Regions from separate parts of the Mesorhizobium sp. M0047 genome, predicted to be linked through region 3. Evidence: riboswitches for the same ligand, from Rfam matches in the RefSeq annotation. Region 3 holds a riboswitch; each other region holds the start of a gene.
The links. Region 3 has a riboswitch for cobalamin ahead of NKJ89_RS13035 (CbtB domain-containing protein). Riboswitches for the same ligand answer to the same signal wherever they lie in the genome.
Positions count from the first base shown of each region.

Region 1 (6,809 bases), on a different contig from region 3:
GAAGCCTCACGCCTGCACTTTCTGCCGGAGCGCGCGTGCTGCAGCGACCATGTTAATGAGGGCAGGGCGGACCTCCTCCCATTTGCGTGTTTTGAGGCCACAGTCCGGGTTTATCCACAGTTGGCCGTCGGACAGTCGCTCGCGGGCAAGCATGACTAAGTCCGAAATCTCGCCGACTTCCGGGACGCGTGGTGAGTGAATATCATAGACGCCGGGACCGATTTCGTTCGGATATTTGGAGCTCGTGAAGGCGTCCAACAGTTCCATCTTCGAGCGCGACGTCTCAATCGAAATGACATCCGCATCCATTCCAGCGATCGCCTGAATGATCTCGTTGAACTCCGAATAGCACATGTGGGTATGAATTTGAGTCGCGTCCTTTACACCCGTTGAAGCGATCCGGAAACATTCGACAGCCCAGTCGAGATAGACTTTCCAATCAGATTGGCGCAGTGGCAATCCTTCGCGAAAGGCGGCCTCATCGATCTGGACCATCCTTGCGCCGGACCTTTCGAGATCCGTCACTTCGTCGCGGATGGCGAGCGCGATCTGGCGGCAGGCTTCGGAGCGGGGTACGTCGTCGCGAACAAAAGACCAGTTGAGAATGGTGACTGGGCCTGTGAGCATTCCCTTCACGGGCTTTTCCGTAAGCGACTGGGCGAATTGCCACCAGCGCACTGTCATCGGATTGCGCCTCGATACGTCGCCGAAAATGATGGGGGGACGCACGTAGCGCGACCCATAGCTTTGTACCCAGGCATGCTGGGTGAGCGCGAAGCCGGACAACTGCTCGCCGAAATGCTGTACCATGTCGTTTCGCTCGAACTCACCGTGCACCAGCACGTCCAGCCCGATCTCTTCCTGCCAGCGAATTGCAGCCTCGATCTCCTTCTTCAGGAACGTCTCATAGTCGACATAGCTCAGCTGGCCCTTCGCATGAGCGGCCCGCGCCTTGCGTACCTGCGGCGTCTGCGGGAAGGACCCGATGGTCGTCGTCGGGAACGGCGGCAGCCCGAGTGAGCCGGCTTGGACTCTGGAGCGCTCGCCAAATGCGCTCTCTCGTCGCTTCGCGCTGTCCTCAATGCTAGCGATCCGCCCCTGAACAAGCGGGTCATGGATCCTCGTGGATGTCACGCGCGTGGCGGCAGCCTCGGCAGACGCTTTCAACGCGCCTGCCACCGCATCCCTGCCTTGGGACAGGGCCCGGGCCAGCAAGACCAGCTCGTCGGTCTTCTGGGCCGCGAAGGCGAGCCACGACCTGATGTCGGCGTCGAGTTCCGTCTCCATGCGCAGATCGATCGGCACATGCAGCATCGAGCAAGAAGGCGCGATCTCGACGCGGTCCAAGGGCCAGCCGGCGACGATCGGTTTGATGCGGTCGAGAATGGCGGGCAGGTTCGCACGCCAGACGTTGCGGCCATCGATCAAGCCAAGCGAGAGCACCAGATCCTTCGGAGCGAGCCGACCCACCGTTTCCAGCTGCTCGGGAGCGCGCACGAGATCAATATGCAGCCCGGCCAAGGGTAGAGAAACCGCGGTTTCGAGATTGTCTCCCAGCGACCCGAAATACGTAGCCAGCATGATCTTCAGCTCGGGCGCGGCTTTCGACAGCTGGCCATAGGCGAATTGGAACGCAGCTCGTTCGTTCGGGTTCAGATCGAGGACAAGCGCTGGCTCATCGATCTGCACCCAGTCGGCTCCCGACAGCTTCAGCCTCTGCAGGACTTGCTCGTAAACGGGCAGCAGCCGCGGTAGGAGCGCGATGGGACCGAACCCCTCGGCAGGCGATTTCGCCAGCTTGAGGAAGGTGATGGGTCCAAGGATGACTGGGCGTGTGTGGATGCCGAGAGCTTTAGCCTCGAGGAAGTAATCGACCGGCTTCGATGACGAGAGGGCGAACGTCTGATCATCATCGAGTTCCGGCACAATGTAGTGGTAGTTGGTGTCAAACCACTTGGTCATTTCCATCGCGGTTACACCAGGTCCATGAGCCTCCTCCTGGTGACCAGCGTGTCCACAATCCTCCGTCTGACCCTGGTTGCCGCGCGCCATTGCGAAGTAGATGTCAAGTGGGACCTCGCCGCTATTCCAGCCGTAACGGGATGGAACGGCCCCGACCATGGCTGCGGTGTCGAGCACATGGTCGTAAAGCGAGAAGTCGTTCGACGGGATTTTCGACACGCCGCGATGGCGCTGCTCTTCCCAGCTAGCGGCACGGAGCGCCTTCGACGTCGTGAGAAGGTCGCCAGCGGACGATGTTCCGGACCAGTAGCTTTCAAGCGCGAATTTCAGTTCTCGCCGACGACCGAAGCGCGGCACGCCGAGCGTTGCTACAGGAATTTCCTGAGAGTCAGTCATGTCATACCCCGATGGTTGGGGCGTCGATGACAAGGAAGGCGCTAGCAGGCCGGCACGAACGCCGGCTTGCAGCGGCCACCGAGACACCCCGCCCGTGGACGTAATTCGCCGTGGCAGGTCTCCTGGCTCGCGGGGTCATAGCCTCTACCCGTCTTCCTGAGGGTATTCGCCTCAGTGACATGAGTGGGATTGGCTCGCCGCTAACAGTTGCGGGGGCAGCGCCGGCATTGCACCGGCTTCCCTCTTAGCTCCGCTGCGGCAGCGCCGCACGCGAGAACCACGACACGCAGACAATCACAGCAGTCCGCTCTTTTGTCAATGACGCATAACGAAATGTTTATGTCGTTATGTGATTTCGCTTTTACGCTTGTCTAACATTGTGAAATATTCAGTCGCCCATTGGCGGCGCTGCTCCGCTGCCACCATTGTCCAACTAATGGATCCCTGTCGGGCTGCGACATCCCTCGCAGGTCGCCGATGAAGGATTTCGGACAAGACTTCAAGCGCGTGACAACGTCATTAGAATGCAGAAGATCGCATTGGTGGCGATGTTTAACGATGCGGCCGCAAGCCGTGCGTGCGTGGTAGAAGCGGTTTTCTCGGAGTGAGCGCCAAACCGTGGTCCGAGGGGAATTGGCACGCCAGTCGTCATCACGGGTGACTAGGCAATCGTGATGACTCCGCTCGGCGGCAAGAGACCACACTGACGGAGCCTGGCTCAAGGGTCTGATGCAAAGCCCGACTGTGGTCCCGATAAGCCGCTTAAGCCGCATTCAGGCGGTCAGGATAAGTATCTCTCTCTCCAAGCGCTCGGCATTGAGGGATGCGCAAATGCAGGCAAAGCTCGCGTGCTTCATATTCTGCATCATACGATCGGCAGGACCCAGTTTTTATCCAGTGCACGCGTCAGCGCGGTGTGCAATTCTGGCTCGGTCCGATACGAAGGCATTTGGGCCTCGCTGATCCAGCCCAAGCCAACATAGTGGAAGTGATCCGCAGGGACCGTAACCCGGCTGCTGTCCAGTTGCCGAACGAAGTCCGCTGACCAATGGTGGATCGTATACGCTTCAAGTTTGTCCATCATCCTCCGCCAGCGTTGGATGCGTTCTTCGCGCGGCATGCTGGCCGCTCTTGAGATCGCGGTAGCTATCTCGTCGGAGAGCCTCGGATTTACCAGCAGGGCGTCCTCGCCGAAGTCTTCGGCCGCGCCGGCAAACTTCGATAACACCAGAACGCCAGGGTCGCTCGGATCTTGTGCAGCAATGTATTCTTTCGCCACAAGATTCATGCCATCGCGCAACGGCGTCACAACGCAAACACGCGCGGCTCTGTAAAGACCCGCGATCTCAGCTTGGGTGAACGACCTGTTCTCATAGATAATCGGCATCCACTCGTCCGTGCCATGCCGGTTGTTGACTTGATTGACGAGTCTTTCGACGTCGCGCCGATATTCGCTGTACGCTTGGATGTCGCCACGTGAGGGAGTTGCGATTTGCAAGAGCGAGACACGTTGCGGCTCGACTGCCAGCAGATCGAAAGCTTTAATCCGATTGTCGATGCCCTTGGTGTAGTCGAGCCGATCGACGCCGATAACTAGCTTTGCTCCACCAAGTTTCAACTGCGAAATGTAGGCTTTCTGCGCCTCAAGCGAATCTGCGGCACACTGTTCGAATTGCTTCGGATCGATACCTATAGGAAAATTTTGGCATTGCGTCTGGCCATGGTCCGAGAAAACGACCCCGTTCTTGCTCTCCAGCCCCAAATGAGATTGGACACAGGCGAGGAAATTGCTCACATCACGGTCGGTCTGGAAACCGAGCAGATCATACTCGAGCATACATTTCATTAGCTCGCCAGAATTGGGCACGCGCTCCATCATGTCAGACTCGGGCCATGGCGTATGCAGGAAATGGCCGATCGGCCGGTCAATGCCGAGTCTGTGCAAATCAGCGCCGAGCGGCAGGAAATGGTAGTCATGAACCCAGTAGACTGCGTTATCTCCCAATTCGGACACCGCGCGCGCCATGAAGGCATTGACGTCGCGATAACTTTTATAATCCTCTTCCGAGCCTGAGATCCGGTCCGGCAGCGAGTGGAGCGCCGGCCACAATATTGAATTTGCAAAACCTTGATAGTACCGAGAATAGTCCGCTGCCGGCCCATCGAGCCACCCGATTTGACCTTTGCCACGCTGCACGAGGGGCACCTGTTGCTTATCCCCGTCGCCAAGATGCTCGGAAAAACCTACCCAGACCGCGCCGGTACGCTCCACGACGCACTCCAGGGCCGCCGAAAGCCCGCCTGTCTTGGGCTGATCAGAATTGACAGTCGCACCGCGGTTGGAAATTGCGATAAGACTCCTATGTGGCTGCTGGGCCGCCGTGTTGAAGCGCTGGTCTGCGGCTGAGACAACAGGACGGGACGGGCCAACTTCGGCTTGTTGTTCTCGCTCCTGTGGCAAGTCTCTCAGGGGTTGTTCAAAAGCGATTAGTTCGTGAACAGCCCCAGTTTGCCATGTGAGGTTCCGGCGCGGCGAGTTGGCGTTGTTCAATGCGTCCATTTCATGCCTCCGTTGAATATTCCCCATGATGGAGCAACTGGCATTCCCAGATTGGCACACCCCCTGCTGACGAGAATCTGACGAGCGTCAGAGCAAATGGCGACCGATTGTCGCGTTTCGGCTTCGGCGCCCTCAAGAACCGGCTTATCGCGAAAATAGCTGGCGACCCGATCGAGCGGACCGTGCTTGCGGTAATTGTTGGATTGTTCGGATAAGAGATACACCCAGTAGATGCCAGCACCTGTTGAAATGAACTGAAACTATGTCGCTGCCGCCAAGGCTGCCGGGCCCCGTGATGCGATCCTGCGTCTGCCGAAGAGTTTTGACACGGAGATCGGAGAGGGCGGGATAGTCCCTTTCCGCCCGTCAGGGCCCGTTTTTGAATCCCTTCCTCGTTGCCCTCGACGATCCCAAAATCGTGGAAGCCAGACCGCGATGTGAATACCAGCCAGGCGAGCACTTCCTGACATCCGCGAATGCCGGGCTCCACATCCGGCGCCTCGTCGAGATTGACGAAGATGAAGCCCTGCTGCCAATTCCGCTGGTCCCATACCAATGGCGAACCAGTCTGCCCGCATTCGGCATCGTGGGACGTGATCGCAAGTCAAGTGCTCCGACGGACGCCGCGAGTTCTCCGTTACCTCAGGAACCTTACTGGCCTTCCCCAAGCTGAGCTTCTGGAAAATGCCGGTGGCGATCTCGATGACGGTGAATGCCGTCAAGGCAAGCCCGCCTTGCACCGCTCTTCCAGCGAGCTTCACGGCAGCAGAATCGGTCAGTTCTCCGAAGCGAATGGCTGTCGCTATCAGCGAGCTTTGACACAGTTCCGCCACTGCGATGATCGCGTCAGTAGGGCGGCTGGTTAGTTGCCCGCGCATCTACAGCAACCCAGCCCGTTCCGCCTCGCGGCGCAAATTCTGCCTTGGCCTTGGGCCGATCTGCTGGATCACCAGGCCGGCCGCCAGCGAGCCAAGGTCGCCGCAGGTCTTGAGGTCGCGGCCCTGCGTGTAGCCATGCAGGAAACCGGCGGCGTAGAGATCGCCAGCGCCCGTCGTGTCGACCAGCTCCTTGATGGCGGTCGCATGGATGACCACGGTCTCGTCGCCGCGCACGATAACCGAGCCTTTTTCCGAGCGTGTGACGGCGGCGATCTTGCAGTCCTTGCGGATCTGCGCCACCGCTTCGTCGAAGGACGAGGTCTGGTAGAGCGACTTGATCTCGTCGCTGTTGGCAAAGACGATGTCGACCGTGCCCGAGCGCATCAGATCGAGGAACTCGTCGCGGTAGCGGTCAACGCAAAACGAATCCGACAGTGTCATCGAGACTTCGCGCCCGGCCTCGTGCGCGAGCTTCGCCGTCTGCCGGATCGCCTCCTTGGCGCGCGGCGGGTCCCACAGATAGCCCTCGAAATAGGTGACCTTGGCGCCAGACGCCTTGTCGGCCTCGACATCCTCCGGCCCAAGCTCGACGCAGGCGCCGAGATAGGTGTTCATCGAGCGCTCGCCGTCCGGGGTGACGAAGATCATCGAGCGCGCCGTCGGCGGCTCGCCCTCGAGCGGCCTGGTGTCGAAGGCAACGCCCTGCGCATGGATGTCGTGCGCATAGATTTCGCCCAGCGCATCGTTGGACACCTTGCCGAAGAAGGCGGCGCGGCCGCCGAAGCTGGCGACGCCGGCCGCCGTGTTGCCGGCGCTGCCACCGGAGGCCTCGATCGCCGGCCCCATGTGGCTGTAGAGCAGCTCGGCGCGCTTGGTATCGATGAGGTTCATGGCACCCTTGATGATGCCGTTGGTCACCAGAAAAGCGTCGTCGCACTGGGCGATGATGTCGACAATGGCATTGCCGATGCAAAGCACGTCATAATCCGGCATCAATGTCTCCGCTTGGGCTT
Region 1 covers NZ_JAMYUW010000042.1:21,220-28,028, forward strand. The annotation lists gene metE (5-methyltetrahydropteroyltriglutamate--homocysteine S-methyltransferase) at 7-2,358, opposite strand; cobalamin riboswitch at 2,454-2,655, opposite strand; gene NKJ89_RS28750 (alpha,alpha-trehalose-phosphate synthase (UDP-forming)) at 3,224-4,918, opposite strand; gene NKJ89_RS28755 (adenosine kinase) at 5,797-6,789, opposite strand.
Region 1: it holds a riboswitch for cobalamin, as region 3 does, so the genes downstream of both, metE (5-methyltetrahydropteroyltriglutamate--homocysteine S-methyltransferase) here and NKJ89_RS13035 (CbtB domain-containing protein) in region 3, are expected to answer to the same signal.

Region 2 (6,809 bases), on a different contig from region 3:
GCGTTAACGTCGTGGGCCGGCCAACTGATTCAAGTCGTTGAAACTTTAATTCAGGCGCGTTGGGCGCGAACCATATGCCCGAGCGCGACGAACACGGTGCGCACGATGCCGGCCGCGTCGAGCCCGGCATCGGCGTACATCTTTTCCGGCTTGGCGTGGTCGGTGAACGCGTCGGGCAGCACCAGCGGGCGCACCTTCAAGCCGCTTTCCAGGAGACCTTCGTGGGCCAGGAACTGCAGCACGTGGCTGGCAAAGCCGCCGACGGCGCCCTCCTCCACCGTCACCAGCACCTCATGCGAGCGGGCCAGCCGCCGGATCAGATCCTCGTCGAGTGGCTTGGCGAAACGGGCATCGGCGACCGTGGTGGAAAGCCCGGCGGCACCCAGCTCCTCGGCGGCGATCAGACAATCCTGCAGTCGCGTTCCGAAGGACAGCAGTGCTACCTTGGTGCCCTCCTTGAGGATGCGGCCCTTGCCGATTTCGAGAACCGAGCCGCGTTCCGGTAGGTCGACGCCGACGCCGTTGCCGCGCGGATAGCGGAAGGCGATGGGGCCGTCATCATAGCTCGCCGCGGTACGCACCATATGGCGCAGCTCCGCCTCGTCGGCAGCGGCCATGACGACAAACCCCGGCAAGGTTGCCAGGAAGGTGGTGTCGAAAGCGCCGCAATGGGTGGCGCCGTCGGCTCCGACGAAGCCAGCCCGGTCGATGGGAAACCGCACCGGCAATTTCTGGATGGCGACGTCGTGGACGACCTGGTCGTAGGCACGCTGCAGGAAGGTCGAATAGATCGCCGCGAACGGCTTATAGCCTTCGGTGGCAAGGCCGGCTGCGAAAGTCACCGCGTGCTGTTCGGCGATGCCGACATCGAAGGTCCGCGACGGGAATGCCTCGCCGAACAGGTCGAGGCCGGTGCCGCTCGGCATGGCAGCGGTGACGGCAACGATACGGTCGTCCTCGCGGCCTTCCCTTACCAGGCTTTCGGCGAACACCTTGGTGTAGGCAGGCGCGTTGGCGGGCGCCTTGGCCTGCGCGCCGGTGATGACATCGAATTTGTTGACGCCGTGATATTTGTCGGCGGCGGCTTCCGCCGGCGCGTAGCCCTTGCCCTTCTGAGTGACGACATGGATCAGCACCGGGCCTTCGCCATTGTCGCGGACATTTTTCAGGACCGGGATCAGATGCTCCAGATTGTGACCGTCGATCGGGCCGATGTGATAGAAACCGAGCTCCTCGAACAGCGTGCCGCCGGTAACGTAGCCGCGTGCGTGCTCGACCGCCCTTGTGATCGCGCGGTCGGCGCGTTTGCCGAGATAGGACGTCAGTTTCTTGCCGAAATCGCGCAGGCCGATATAGGCCTTGCCCGAAGCCAGACGCGCCAGATAGGCGCTCATCGCGCCGGTCGGCGGCGCGATCGACATGTCGTTGTCGTTGAGGATGACGATCAGCCGCGCATCGAGCGCGCCGGCATTGTTCATCGCCTCGTAGGCCATGCCGGCCGACATGGCGCCGTCGCCGATGACAGCGATGACATTGTTGCGGCCGCCGGAGAGATCGCGAGCGGCAGCCATGCCGAGGCCGGCCGAAATCGATGTCGAGGAGTGGGCGGCGCCGAAGGGATCGTACTCGCTCTCGGCGCGGCGGGTGAAGCCCGACAGGCCCCCTTCCTGGCGCAATGTGCGGATGCGGTCACGGCGGCCGGTCAGGATCTTGTGCGGATAGGCCTGATGGCCGACGTCCCAGATAAGCCGGTCATCGGGGGTGTTGAAGACATAGTGCAGCGCCACCGTCAACTCGACCACGCCAAGGCCGGCGCCAAGATGGCCGCCGGTGTGGGAGACGGCATCGATCAGCTCGGCGCGAAGCTCGGCTGCCAATTGCGGCAGCTCGCTTTCGGCAAGCGTGCGCAGGTCGGCTGGGATGCGGACCTTGTCGAGAAGCGGCGTATGCGGCGTTGCGTTCACGGGTGCTCAGGCTTTCTGTTCATTGGCGAAATAGGCCGCCGGCCGGAGAATGTAAATGCACGTCAGTGACGCGGATCGGGCTGCGGTTCTTGGTTTGATGCATGCCGTTCTCCCAGAACCGGGCCACTTTCGGGCAACATGCATCAGCTTTCCGGCAGCGGAATGAACTCTTGCTCGTCTCCGGGAACAATATCGAAGCGTCCCGTCTTCCATTCCTGCTTGGCCTGCTCGATGCGTTCCTTCGACGATGAGACGAAATTCCACCAGATGTAGCGCTGCGAGCCGAGCGAAGCGCCGCCGAACAGCATGAAATGCGTCGCGCCGGTCTGCGACGATACGACGATCTCGTCACCGGGCCGAAACACCAGCAACCGTTCGGCCGGGAAAACGTCGCCCGAGATCGAGACCTCGCCTTCGAGTGTGTAGATGGCTCGTTCTTCCGCATCGGCCGGGATCTTCACGCTGGCGCCTGGCGCCAGGCGCAGATCGGCATAGAGTGTCTCTGTGTCGGCCCTGACCGGGGATCGCAGCCCTTGGAAATCACCAATGGCAATGCGGCCGCTAACGCCCTCGGCGTCGATCTCGGGCAACCGGAGTGCTGCGGTGTTCTCGAAAACCGGGGCTACTTCTTCCTTGCCGTCCGGCAGCGCCAACCAGGTCTGCAAGCCGGAAATCGACATCGGCGCGCCGCGCATTTCCTCAGGGGTGCGCTCAGAATGGACGATGCCGCGGCCGGCGGTCATCAGGTTTACGTCACCGGGCTGGATGACCATTTCGGTGCCGAGTGAATCGCGATGCCTTATATTGCCGTCGAACAGATAGGTGACCGTCGACAGACCGATATGCGGATGCGGGCGTACGTCGAGCGCCTGGCCGGCGCGCAGGATGGCCGGGCCCATGCGGTCGAAGAAGATGAACGGGCCGACCAACCGCCTCTTGGCGGTCGGCAGGGCGCGGCGAACCTGGAAACCGCCAATATCCTTGGCGTTGGGGATGACCATCAGTTCGATCTGGTCGCTGGCGAAGGCGTCGCCGGCCTCTGGGTCTTTCCCCGGGAAGAAGCTCATGCACTCTCCTTGTCAGCGCCAGAGGCAGCCTGGACGCTTCAGGCAAACCGGATCGCCGATTTCGCCCTTAGTTTGGCCGCCACTTCCTCGCGATTGCGAGGATGCTGATGGGTTTCGAGTGAATCGAGCAGTTCGCGCGCCGATGCTGCGATGGCTTCGACCGCGTGGTCGAAGGCATGCTGGTTCTGCTTCGAAGGCCGCGTCGTTCCGCTCAGCTTGCGGACAAACTGAAGTGCCGCGTCGCGGACTTCGTCATTGGTCGCGGGCGGATCAAAATTGAACAGGGTCTTGATGTTTCTGCACATCGTTTCCGTATCTCCTCTTGTCCTGAGCCGTTTCAATCAAGATGAACTTTATGCTCAATCATGATCGTGTCCAAAAGTCGGTGAGACGGCTGCGTGCCTCAGTCCGCGTCGAGCGGCTCCGTTCCAACCGGCTTGCCATCACGCGACAGCCTGATCTTCTCGACCTTGTCCTCGGCTGCCTTCAGCAGCCGGTCGCAATGCGCCTTCAGCGCTTCGCCGCGCTCATAGATCTTGATCGACTGATCGAGCGGCACGTCGCCACGCTCAAGATCATCGACGATCTTTTCCAGCGCGTCGAGTGCCTGTTCGAAGCTCATCGCCTTCACATCGTCGTTGGTCTCACCGGCCATCATTCATCCTTTCATCAGTCGCCCGACATGGGCGGCGACCGAAAATGCCAATCCCTGCAGATCGTAGCCACCCTCGAGCAGGCTGACGAGCCGGTCGCCGCTATGACGCGCGGCGCGCTGCATCAGCTGGCCGGTCGCCCAGTCGAAATCGTCCTCGGTCAGGTTGATCTCGGCCAGCGGATCGCGGTGATGTGCGTCGAACCCGGCCGAAATGACGATCAGGTCGGGCGCGAAATTGTCGAGCGCCGGCAGCACGCGCGACAGGAAGGCATCGCGAAAAACCTCGCTGCCGGTCTGCGGCGCCAACGGCGCGTTGACGATGTTGCCGGCGCCGGTTTCGTTTTTTGCCCCGGTGCCGGGATAAAGCGGCATCTGATGCGTCGAGCAATAGAGCACCGAGGGATCGTCCCAGAAAATATCCTGCGTGCCGTTGCCGTGATGTACGTCCCAGTCGATGACGGCAACGCGCTCGACGCCATGTTTCTTCTGCGCATAACGTGCCGCGATCGCCGCCGTGTTGAACAGGCAGAAGCCCATGGCTGTGGTCTTTTCGGCATGGTGGCCGGGCGGCCGGGCAGCGACGAAGACATTGTCGGCGCGGCCTGAAAAGACGTCGTCGACGGCGGCGTTGGCCGCACCGATTGCGGTGATCGCCGCCTGCCAGCTCTTCGGACTAGCGGTGGTATCGGCGTCGATGCGGGCGATCCCCTCGTCGGGAATGGCGGCGCGCACGCGAGCGACGAAATCGGCGGGATGCGCGTAGAGGATGGTGGCCTCGTCGCCTTCCGGCGCCTGGATACGATCGAGCGCGGCAAAAGCCTCGTCGTCCAGCACGCGCTCGATGGCGCGCAAGCGGTCCGGCCGCTCGGGATGGCCGGGCGGCGTGAGGTGCTCAAGGAAGATCGGATGGGTATAGAGACGGGTAGCCATCGTCCTAATCTAGTGACCCGGATCGGCAAAGGCCATGCACGGGCGGCCGATGACTGGGGAAAATCGCGCCTGCGTCCATTCGCGTCGCTGCAGGCATTGGCGTCGTCCGCGCTTCGGCGTAAGGTCCGTGACACTGCCTGGTGCCCGCCGCAAGCGGGAGAATCGGGAACACGGTTGAATTCCGTGGCGTGCCCAACGCTGTAAGGGGGACCGCGCCGGTATATGCCACTGTCGATGACGGGAAGGCACCGGACGCGGGTTGATCCCGAGCCAGAAGACCGGCCTGGCAGGCATCGTCATCCGCATGGTCAGGCGGTTGGCATCGATTGCAATCGCAAGGGGACAAGCGATGCCGGAACACATGACCGCTGCTGTTGGCGATGGATTTGAGGAGAATGCGCGCGATGCGGTGTATCGCGCCATGTTCACTCGGCGCGACGTCCGCAGCCATTTCCTGCCCACCGGGCTCGACGATGAGGTGCTGGCGCGGCTGCTGCTTGCCGCCCATCACGCGCCGTCGGTCGGCTTCATGCAGCCTTGGAACTTCATCGTCATTCGCGATGCCGAGCGACGGGAAAAGGTGCGCGACCTGTTCCTGGCGGCGCGCCAGCAGGAACTGCCGGCCATTGCGGAAGAGCGGCAGGCGCTCTACCGCAAACTCAAGCTGGAAGGCATTTGCGAAAGCGCGCTCAACATCTGCATCACCTGCGATCGCGAGCGTTCGAAGGGTTCGCCACTGGGACGCTCGCACAATCCGGAGATGGACCTCTATAGCACGGTCTGCGCGGTGCAGAATTTCTGGCTGGCGGCGCGCGCCGAAGGCGTCGGTGTCGGCTGGGTCAGCATCATCGAGGCGCAAGCGCTGAAAGGCCTGCTTTCTATTCCGGAGCATGTGACCCCGGTCGCCTATCTCTGCGTCGGCCGCGTCTCGGAGTTCGCGCCAAAACCTGACCTTGAAACGCATGGCTGGGGACGGCGGCTGCCGCTGCCGGAACTGATCATGAGCGAGACGTTTTCCGGGCAAGGTGAAGTGCTGCTCAAATCGACCGTGGCGCGCCTCAACACCGTTTCTGCCGCGCCGTCGAGCCCTCGCTAATCAGGGTGTCGCGCCGGCCGGTCCCCAGCGCGAGCCGCCAAAGGAGGCCAGCGCCTTGTCCTTGAGTTCCCTGAACTTCGACGACGCCTCCGCCAGCCGGGTGTCCCAGGCCGGATCTGGCACCTGGCCCGCGATGGTCTTGAAATAGACCTGCATCAGGCAAGCGATGGCGAAGGGCTCGATGAACGCCGCCTTGAAGGCCCAGGCGAAGACGATGGCTAGCACGAAGGCCCAGCCCGCCAATTGCCCTGGCATCAGGAAAAGAATGGCGGCGGCCGGCGCCAGCATCAGCAGGAAGATAACGAAGGATACGCCCCACATGATGACCGCCAGCCAGACGGCGTTCTTGACCATCACCTTGCCGTTCTGGGCATAGAGCACGACGCCTTGGCGCGCCGTCTCGAACGGCGAGGACGAATTGATGCGAATGTTGTAGCCGAGGATGATCTCGTCGACATAGGTCAGCGACAGGCGGATCACCGTGTTGATGAAGGAGACCAGACCGCTCAAACCCGGGATCGGCAGGAAGGCGGCGATGCCGCCGAGCAGGCCGGTGATGGCCCGGATGGCGCCCTTGACCAGCTGATCGACGACGAAAAGGATGTTGGCCTCGGCAAAACGCTGGGTGACGATATCCTTGGCGTAGGCGATCTGGTCCTGGCCGCCGGGAATGTCACGGCCGTCGATCAGATGGACCATCACGGCGATGTGGCCGGCCTTGACGACATAGAGGATGTATTCGCGGATCCAGTAGACGGCGATCGAGACGATGCCGAAACCGACCACCCCGCCCCACAAGGCAAAGGACATCGGCCCGTCGGGATCGGTGGAGATGTGGCCGACGCCATAGCCGACGGAGGCGCCCGTGCCGGTCGCCATGATGTAGGCCAGTGTGATGCCGAAATAGACGATCATGCGAAAGACAATGAACGGCCAGGTCCGCATCATGATGGACACCGACCTGCCGATATCGAAATCCCACATGCCCCGAATCTCCCCCTCAGAGGTGGTGAAAGAGGATGGACCCAACCCGGCGATTGTCAATTGCCGGCCGCGGCGCCGGCAGGGCGGAATCATGAATCGTTAACGCTCTGGTA
Region 2 covers NZ_JAMYUW010000082.1:2,950-9,758, forward strand. The annotation lists gene dxs (1-deoxy-D-xylulose-5-phosphate synthase) at 51-1,964, opposite strand; gene NKJ89_RS35045 (pirin family protein) at 2,108-3,031, opposite strand; gene NKJ89_RS35050 (DUF2277 domain-containing protein) at 3,070-3,336, opposite strand; gene NKJ89_RS35055 (exodeoxyribonuclease VII small subunit) at 3,435-3,686, opposite strand; gene NKJ89_RS35060 (histone deacetylase family protein) at 3,690-4,616, opposite strand; cobalamin riboswitch at 4,738-4,917, shown strand; gene bluB (5,6-dimethylbenzimidazole synthase) at 4,966-5,712, shown strand; gene NKJ89_RS35070 (hypothetical protein) at 5,713-6,696, opposite strand.
Region 2: it holds a riboswitch for cobalamin, as region 3 does, so the genes downstream of both, bluB (5,6-dimethylbenzimidazole synthase) here and NKJ89_RS13035 (CbtB domain-containing protein) in region 3, are expected to answer to the same signal.

Region 3 (6,809 bases):
GTTGCCGGAGAACCAGAAGCAGATGTCGGGGGCGCCGACGACGAGATAGCTGCGGATCGCCGTCTTGTGCGCCTCGTGGTCCATGTTGTTGATGGTGATCTTGGCGCCGGATTTCGCCTCGTATTCGGCTGCCAGCCTGTGCAGGATGTCGCGTTGCCCGGCGTTGCTGAGATTGGAAATGATGGTGATTTCCTGCGCCTGCGCCAGGGCCGGCAAGCAGAGGCTCCCGGTGGCAGATGCAGCGAGAGCCGCGCCCGTGCCCTTCAGGAATCGGCGTCTTGTCGTGGATAGCATTGTAGCGGTGATGGTCATGGCTTTTATCTCCTCCCTGAGAACAGCCGGATTCCAATTGAACCACGGCGAGTCGTAGCGTATGCAGATGGAGCCGGTCAATATTTAATTTACAAAATTAACAATGAGGAAAGAATGAAACTGAAAGGCGACCAGCAGACGTCGCGCTCGATCAATCGCCGGCTGATTCTCAACCTGCTGCGAAGGGAAGGGGCGATCAGTCGTGCCGAGATTGCCGCGATCACCGGACTAAGCCCGGCGGCGGTGACGTTCGTCGTCACCGACCTGTTGCACGAGAACATTCTGATGGAGGGAGAGGCCAGCATCGGCGCGCCGGGGCGACGGCCAATCCCGATCAACATCAATTATGCCGGCCGCCTTGTCGTCGGGTTCAAGCTGATGGTCGGTGCGATCGATTGCGTGCTGACTGACCTGGCCACGACACCGCTTGTCTCCAAACGCGTCGCTGTGCCCGATCAGTCGCCGCGAAGCACGGTAGAAGCCTGCGCCGCCGCCGTCAGCCAATTGCTTGCCGATCGGGCCGCGCCAACCGGGGCGCAGCTCAGCGGCATCGGCATCGCCGTGCCTGGGGTCATCGACAATGGCATCTGCCGGCTCAGTCACCGGTTCAATTGGACCGACGTGCCGATAGCGGCCATGCTGGCCGATCTCGTCAATGTGCCCGTGTGGGCCGACGACGATACCAACGCTTTCGCGCTGGCGCAGCAATTGTTCGGTCTCGGCCGGCATCACCGCACTGTCGGCGCGCTGGCCATCGGCGCCGGCATCAGTTGCGCGGTGGTGATCGATGGTTCGGTCCATCACGGCGCGAACGGGGCCGCGGGCAAGATCGGGCACTCCATCTACGATCCAAACGGGCCGCAATGCGAGTGTGGCCGCCGCGGATGCCTTCAGACGTTCTTCTCCGAACCAGCATTGGTGAAGCGGTGGCGTGAGACGAAGGGCCTCTCGGCCGAGGTTGACCGCTACGACATGGTCAGAGCGGCCAAGACCGGTGACGAGGTGGCCGTGAATTTGCTGCGCGAAGCAGGCGAAGGCATCGGCCGGTTTCTGGGCAGCTTCTGCAATATCATCGATCCGGAGGTGATTGTCGGCGGCGGCGAAGCGGTGAGCTTCGGCGACTACCTCTTCGAACCCATGCGCGACGCGCTGCGGCGTTACGCAATGTGGACTCCACCGCCGATCACGCCGGACTGGGCAGACGATTCGTGGGCGCGGGGCGCCGCCGCCCTCGCTACCCAGCGGCTGTTTGATTTCGAAAGCAGGCCTGGAGAAGTCGCGGCCGTATAGGCAATACTCGAACTCCGACGCCCGCGGTGAGGCTTGCTCAAATCCAGCGCCGCACGCGTTTGGCGTAGTCGCGGTATTTCTTGCCGAACTTCGCCGCCAGCACCTTTTCCTCGCCCTCGATCGCCATCTTCTGCGTGGCGAAGGCCGCGATGAACGCCAGCGGCAGGAACCAGACTATCCCTGAGACAAAGGCGACGCCGATCAACAGCAGCGTGTTGGCCAGATAGATCGGATTGCGCGTGATGCCAAAGGGACCTGTGGTGACGAGGTGGTCGGGCACCGCGTTCGGATTGAGCGTGGTTCTGGCGCGGATCATGGTGCGGATGGCGGTGAACCAGAGTGCCGCGACGCCGAACAGTGCTACCCAGCCGGCGGCGAACAGAATATCGCCCAGGAGGTCACCGATCCAGGGCAGGGGATAGAGCAGGCCCAGCGCGATGCTGATGGCGATGGCGGCGATGTAGATCAGCGGCGGCCACGGGATGAGCCCCGGCTTCGGCTGTTTCTCGGTCATTTGACCCCTTCCTCCATCAACTTGCTGTCGGTTTTGGCGGTACACATGCCGGCAAGGTCGGACAAGTGTGCTTTCCATTCCGCAGTCTGGTCGTTGTTGTAGAGCCGATCAAGCGTCGCCTCGCCCTCGAGCGTATCGAGCATGCAGACACAGTAGCTTGAACAGAACTCGGTGTCGCGCGACTGCTCGCAGGACAGCTGGCAGGTTTTGAGGAAATTCACCTGCGGGGTTTCGACCTGCGCCGGCATGATCTGCGAGAACAGCCAAACGCAGCCGATCAGCAATGGCTGGTGGATCAGGTAGAAGGCCAGGCTGTGCCGGCCGATGAAGACCAGCGGGTTGGCCCAACGCCCGGTCTTGAGGTTCGCCAGCCACGTCAAGACACCCGCGCCCGCGGCAAGCCTGGCGGAGCCTATGCCGAAAAGCACAGCGCCGAACCATGGGAACAGTGGAACGTAGTCGTTGGAACGCGGATTGATCGCCGACAGGCCGACCCACCACAGCCATGGATGGTCGAAGGCCTCGAAGCGCAAATAGACCGGCGCCGCGATGACCAGCGCGGCAACCACCATGGTCAGCAAAGCCGGCAGGCGAAGAAACAGCAGGCCGAGCAGGCTGGCCAGCGCAATCTCGTGCAATATGCCGAAGAAGATGAAGCCGTCCGGGGTGGCGATGCGGGTGACGATCGAAATCGCGATCGCGGCTCCCGCGACCATGGCGAAACGCTTCCAGAAGCCGTTCCAGCGGATTTTCTTGCCGTGGGCGAGGTACAGGCTGACGCCGACCAGGAACAGGAAGGTCGAGGCGATGCAGCGCGCGTAGATCTTCCACCAGCCGAAGGCGGTCAGGCCGGGATCAGTGTAGCCGAAGAATTCCAGATCCCAGGTGAAATGGTAGCTCGCCATGGCGATCAGCGCGATGCCGCGCACGATGTCGATGACGACGATGCGCCTTGGTCGATCCTGGACGGGTGCGGTCGGCGTTTGGATGGTCATGGTCTCGCATTCTGTTTCGGCCCCGCAAAACGACTATCACGGTTGCACCGGGCAAAAGAAGGCCGGGCGTCTGACAACGCGGACAGGATCAGGCGCCGCTTTAGGCCAGTGGCGGAAAGCCTTTGGCCGACTTCGTTTTTTGCCGGGTACGCGTCGGTTTCCTCTTATTGGCGCAGGGATCGCCACGGCAGATTTGGTCCGATAGATTCTGCTTTGGGGAAGCAATGTCCACCCATGTGCGCCATCCGATCTGGCTTCCGGCCCTAAAGGCCGCGGACGCGCGCACCTTCGCCTCGCTCTATGCAGTCGAATCCTTCGCCCGCGCCACGGTGTCGAGCGTCATCCCGATCCAGGCCTATGAGATCCTGCACAACGAGCAGATCGTCTCGATCCTCTACACCGTCGTGGCGATGCTCGGCCTGTCGGTGACGCTCTTCATGCCAATGCTGATCCGCCGCTTTGCGCGGCGCTGGGTCTACACCGCTGGCGCCTGCCTGCTTGCCATCGGCTCGCTGTTCTTCGTCACCCATACGCTTGCCGGGCAACTGGCCGGCATGCTGTGCCGCGTGATGGGCGCCAGCGCGCTGTCGATCACGCTCAACCTCTATATCATGGACCATATCCGCAAGACCGATTTCATGCAGGCCGAATCGCTGCGCATGGCGTGGTCGATGTTGGCGTGGACCGGCGGGCCGACGCTCGGCATCTTCCTCTACACGCACTTCGGCATCTATGCCGCGCATGGCGCCGTGGCGATCTTCGCCCTGGCCTTGCTGGCGCTGTTCTGGACCTACCGGCTCGGCGACAACCCGTCGATCCGCCCGGGCAAGACGCGCCCGGTCAACCCGCTCGCCAATATCGGCCGCTTCGTCGCGCAGCCCAGGCTCAGACTGGCCTGGCTGATCGCTTTCGGCCGCTCCTGTTTCTGGACGACTTTCTTTGTCTATGGGCCACTGTTCATGGTCATCACCGGCGAAGGCAAGCTGGCCGGCGGCGTGCTGGTTTCGGCCGGCAACGCGCTGCTGTTCATGGCCATCTTCTGGGGCAAGGCGGGAAAGCGCTTTGGCGGCCGCAGGACGATGACATTTGCCTATTTCGCCATGTCGGCCATGCTGCTGGCGGCAGGCTTCGTCGGCGAGACCGTGCCGCTGCTCACCGGCGCCTTCCTGCTTGGCGGCGCCTTCTTCACCATCGCGCTCGACGCACTCGGCTCGACCGCCTTCATGCGCTCGGTGCGCTCCTATGAAAGATCGCAGATGGCGGCGGTCTACCGGACCTATCTCGACTTTTCCGAACTGACGCCGCCGCTGGTCTATTCGGTGGTGCTGGCGTTTTTCGGCCTAGGCTCGGTGTTCGTCACGCTGGGCCTGCTGGCTGCGGTCTGCGGCTTCGTGACGTGGCGCTATCTGCCGAAATCGCTTTGATCTTCAGGGCTTTGGTGGAAGTGCCGCATGCCAAGGTGCCTGCGGCAGCGGAGGCCCTCACTGGCACGACGCATTCGCGATGGTTGCCGCCGGAATTTGGTTTGCTGGAGGCGAGGATTCTGCCTATAGTCGGCAATGTCGTCGGTTCCATTTTGGAGCCAAGAGGGAATGCGGTGAGGGCGAGTTTCGCCCAATGCCGTGGCTGCCCCCGCAACTGTGTGCGGTAGTCCTCTCCATATGCCACTGAAGATTTCTTCTTCGGGAAGGTGGGGAAGGGCGCTGATCCGCGAGCCAGGAGACCTGCCGGCGACAGGAAACTGACTTCGATGCCCTCGGGTGGAGGGCGAAAGGACAAGACATGACTACTGCTTCCGTCTCCCTCGGCGCCTCCGTCTCCTCGCAGTCGCGCTTCATGCAGCTCGCGCTTGCAGCGCTGCTCGGCGTTTTCGTGATGGGCTTTGTCGGCTTCTCGCATATCGATGCGGTCCACAATGCGGCTCACGACTATCGCCATTCGATGGCGTTTCCCTGCCACTGACGAGGATCTGACATCATGAACCTGTTTCGCAACGTCGTGTTCATCGCGGCGATCGCAGGGCTCGTGGCCGGTGTCGTTCTCGCCGGCATGCAGGCCTACGCTACCGTGCCGCTGATTCTGAAGGCGGAAGTCTACGAACAGGCTGGCGGCGGGCATCACCATGACCATGCCGCTCCGGCCGCAACGGATAGCAATGCCATGAGCTCTGCCGCTCCGGCAGCGGAAGCCGCCCCGGCCGCCGAAGACGAGGGTTGGGCGCCGGCAGACGGTTTCGAACGTTTCGCCTTCAGCGTGCTTGCCAACATCGTCACCGGCATCGGCTTCGCCTTGATCCTGGTCGCGGTTTCCGAATTCGCCGGCGGCATCGGTGGCTGGCGCCAGGGCGTCTTCTGGGGGCTGGCCGGCTTTGCCGTGTTCACGCTGGCGCCGGGCCTAGGCCTGCCGCCGGAACTGCCGGCCATGCCAGCGGCCGATCTGACCGAGCGCCAGATCTGGTGGTGGGCGACCGTAGCGATGACCGCGGCCGGGCTCGGCGTGATCGCCTTCCGCAAGTCGCTGCCGCTGGCGATCCTGGCTGTGGCCTTGATCGTCGCTCCGCACATCGTCGGCGCGCCGCAGCCCGGCAGTTACGAGACGGCGATCCCCGAAGGCCTGCACCACCAGTTCGTGGTGGCGGTGACAGTGACCAATCTGGTGTTCTGGCTGGTGCTCGGCGCGGTCGTCGGCGTGGTGCGCGGCCGCTTCACCGGCACCGCGACCAGCCTGCGCGACAGCTTTGCCTGACAGCAAGGCACTGACCTTCCTCATCGGCGGTGGGGGGGGGGGGGCGGGGGCGGCCCCCCCCCCCCCCCCCCCCGCCCCCCCCCGCCGTCTCCCCTCTCCCGCCCGCCCCCCCCCCCCCCCCCCGCCGCGCCGGCGGGCCCCCCCCCCCCCCCCCCCCCCCCACGCCGAAACCCTGGCGACGGCCTTGCCCTCGCCATGGACCTATATCGCGACGGCGCAAGCCTATGACGATGAGATGCGCGAGCGCATCGCGCTGCACCGCTCACGCCGCGGCGAAGGCTGGACGACCATCGACGCACCGCTCGATCTTGCCGGCGCGCTCGCGGCGTTGCCCGACAACCAGCCGGTGCTTGTCGACTGCCTGACATTGTGGCTGACCAATCATATGCTGGCCGAACATGATCTCGAGCTGGAATGCCGGCGACTGGCGGAGGTGCTGTCGCGGCCGCGCGGGCCCTGGTTCGTGGTGTCCAATGAAGTCGGGCAAGGTATCGTGCCTGACAACGCACTGGCGCGCCGGTTTCGCGATGCCGCCGGCCGGCTTAACCAGCAGATCGCTGCCGTCGCCGACACAGTGCTGCTGATGGTGGCGGGACTTCCGCTGAAGGTGAAATGACATGACCGACGTCGACAATAAGGACGAAGAACGCCACCGCGCCAAGATGGCCAAGCGCAAGACGGTGCAGGATGCCGAGGTGGCGAGCAAGACGGTCGAGAAGGGGCTGCTGATCGTCAACACCGGGCCGGGCAAGGGTAAGACGACGGCCGCCTTCGGTCTCGCGTTGCGGATGCTCGGCTACGGCAAGCGCGTCGGCGTCGTCCAGTTCATCAAGGGCAAATGGCATACCGGCGAGAAAGACGCCTTCGCCGCCTTCGGCGACCGCATCGTCTGGCACGCGATGGGCGAGGGCTTCACCTGGGAAACGCAGGATCTGAAGCGCGACATCGCCGCG
Region 3 covers NZ_JAMYUW010000011.1:69,026-75,834, reverse strand. The annotation lists gene NKJ89_RS13060 (ABC transporter substrate-binding protein) at 1-312, opposite strand, end outside; gene NKJ89_RS13055 (ROK family protein) at 427-1,602, shown strand; gene NKJ89_RS13050 (methyltransferase family protein) at 1,640-2,116, opposite strand; gene NKJ89_RS13045 (heparan-alpha-glucosaminide N-acetyltransferase) at 2,113-3,111, opposite strand; gene NKJ89_RS13040 (MFS transporter) at 3,336-4,535, shown strand; cobalamin riboswitch at 4,661-4,857, shown strand; gene NKJ89_RS13035 (CbtB domain-containing protein) at 4,894-5,073, shown strand; gene NKJ89_RS13030 (CbtA family protein) at 5,089-5,856, shown strand; gene cobU (bifunctional adenosylcobinamide kinase/adenosylcobinamide-phosphate guanylyltransferase) at 6,029-6,472, shown strand; gene cobO (cob(I)yrinic acid a,c-diamide adenosyltransferase) at 6,474-6,809, shown strand, end outside.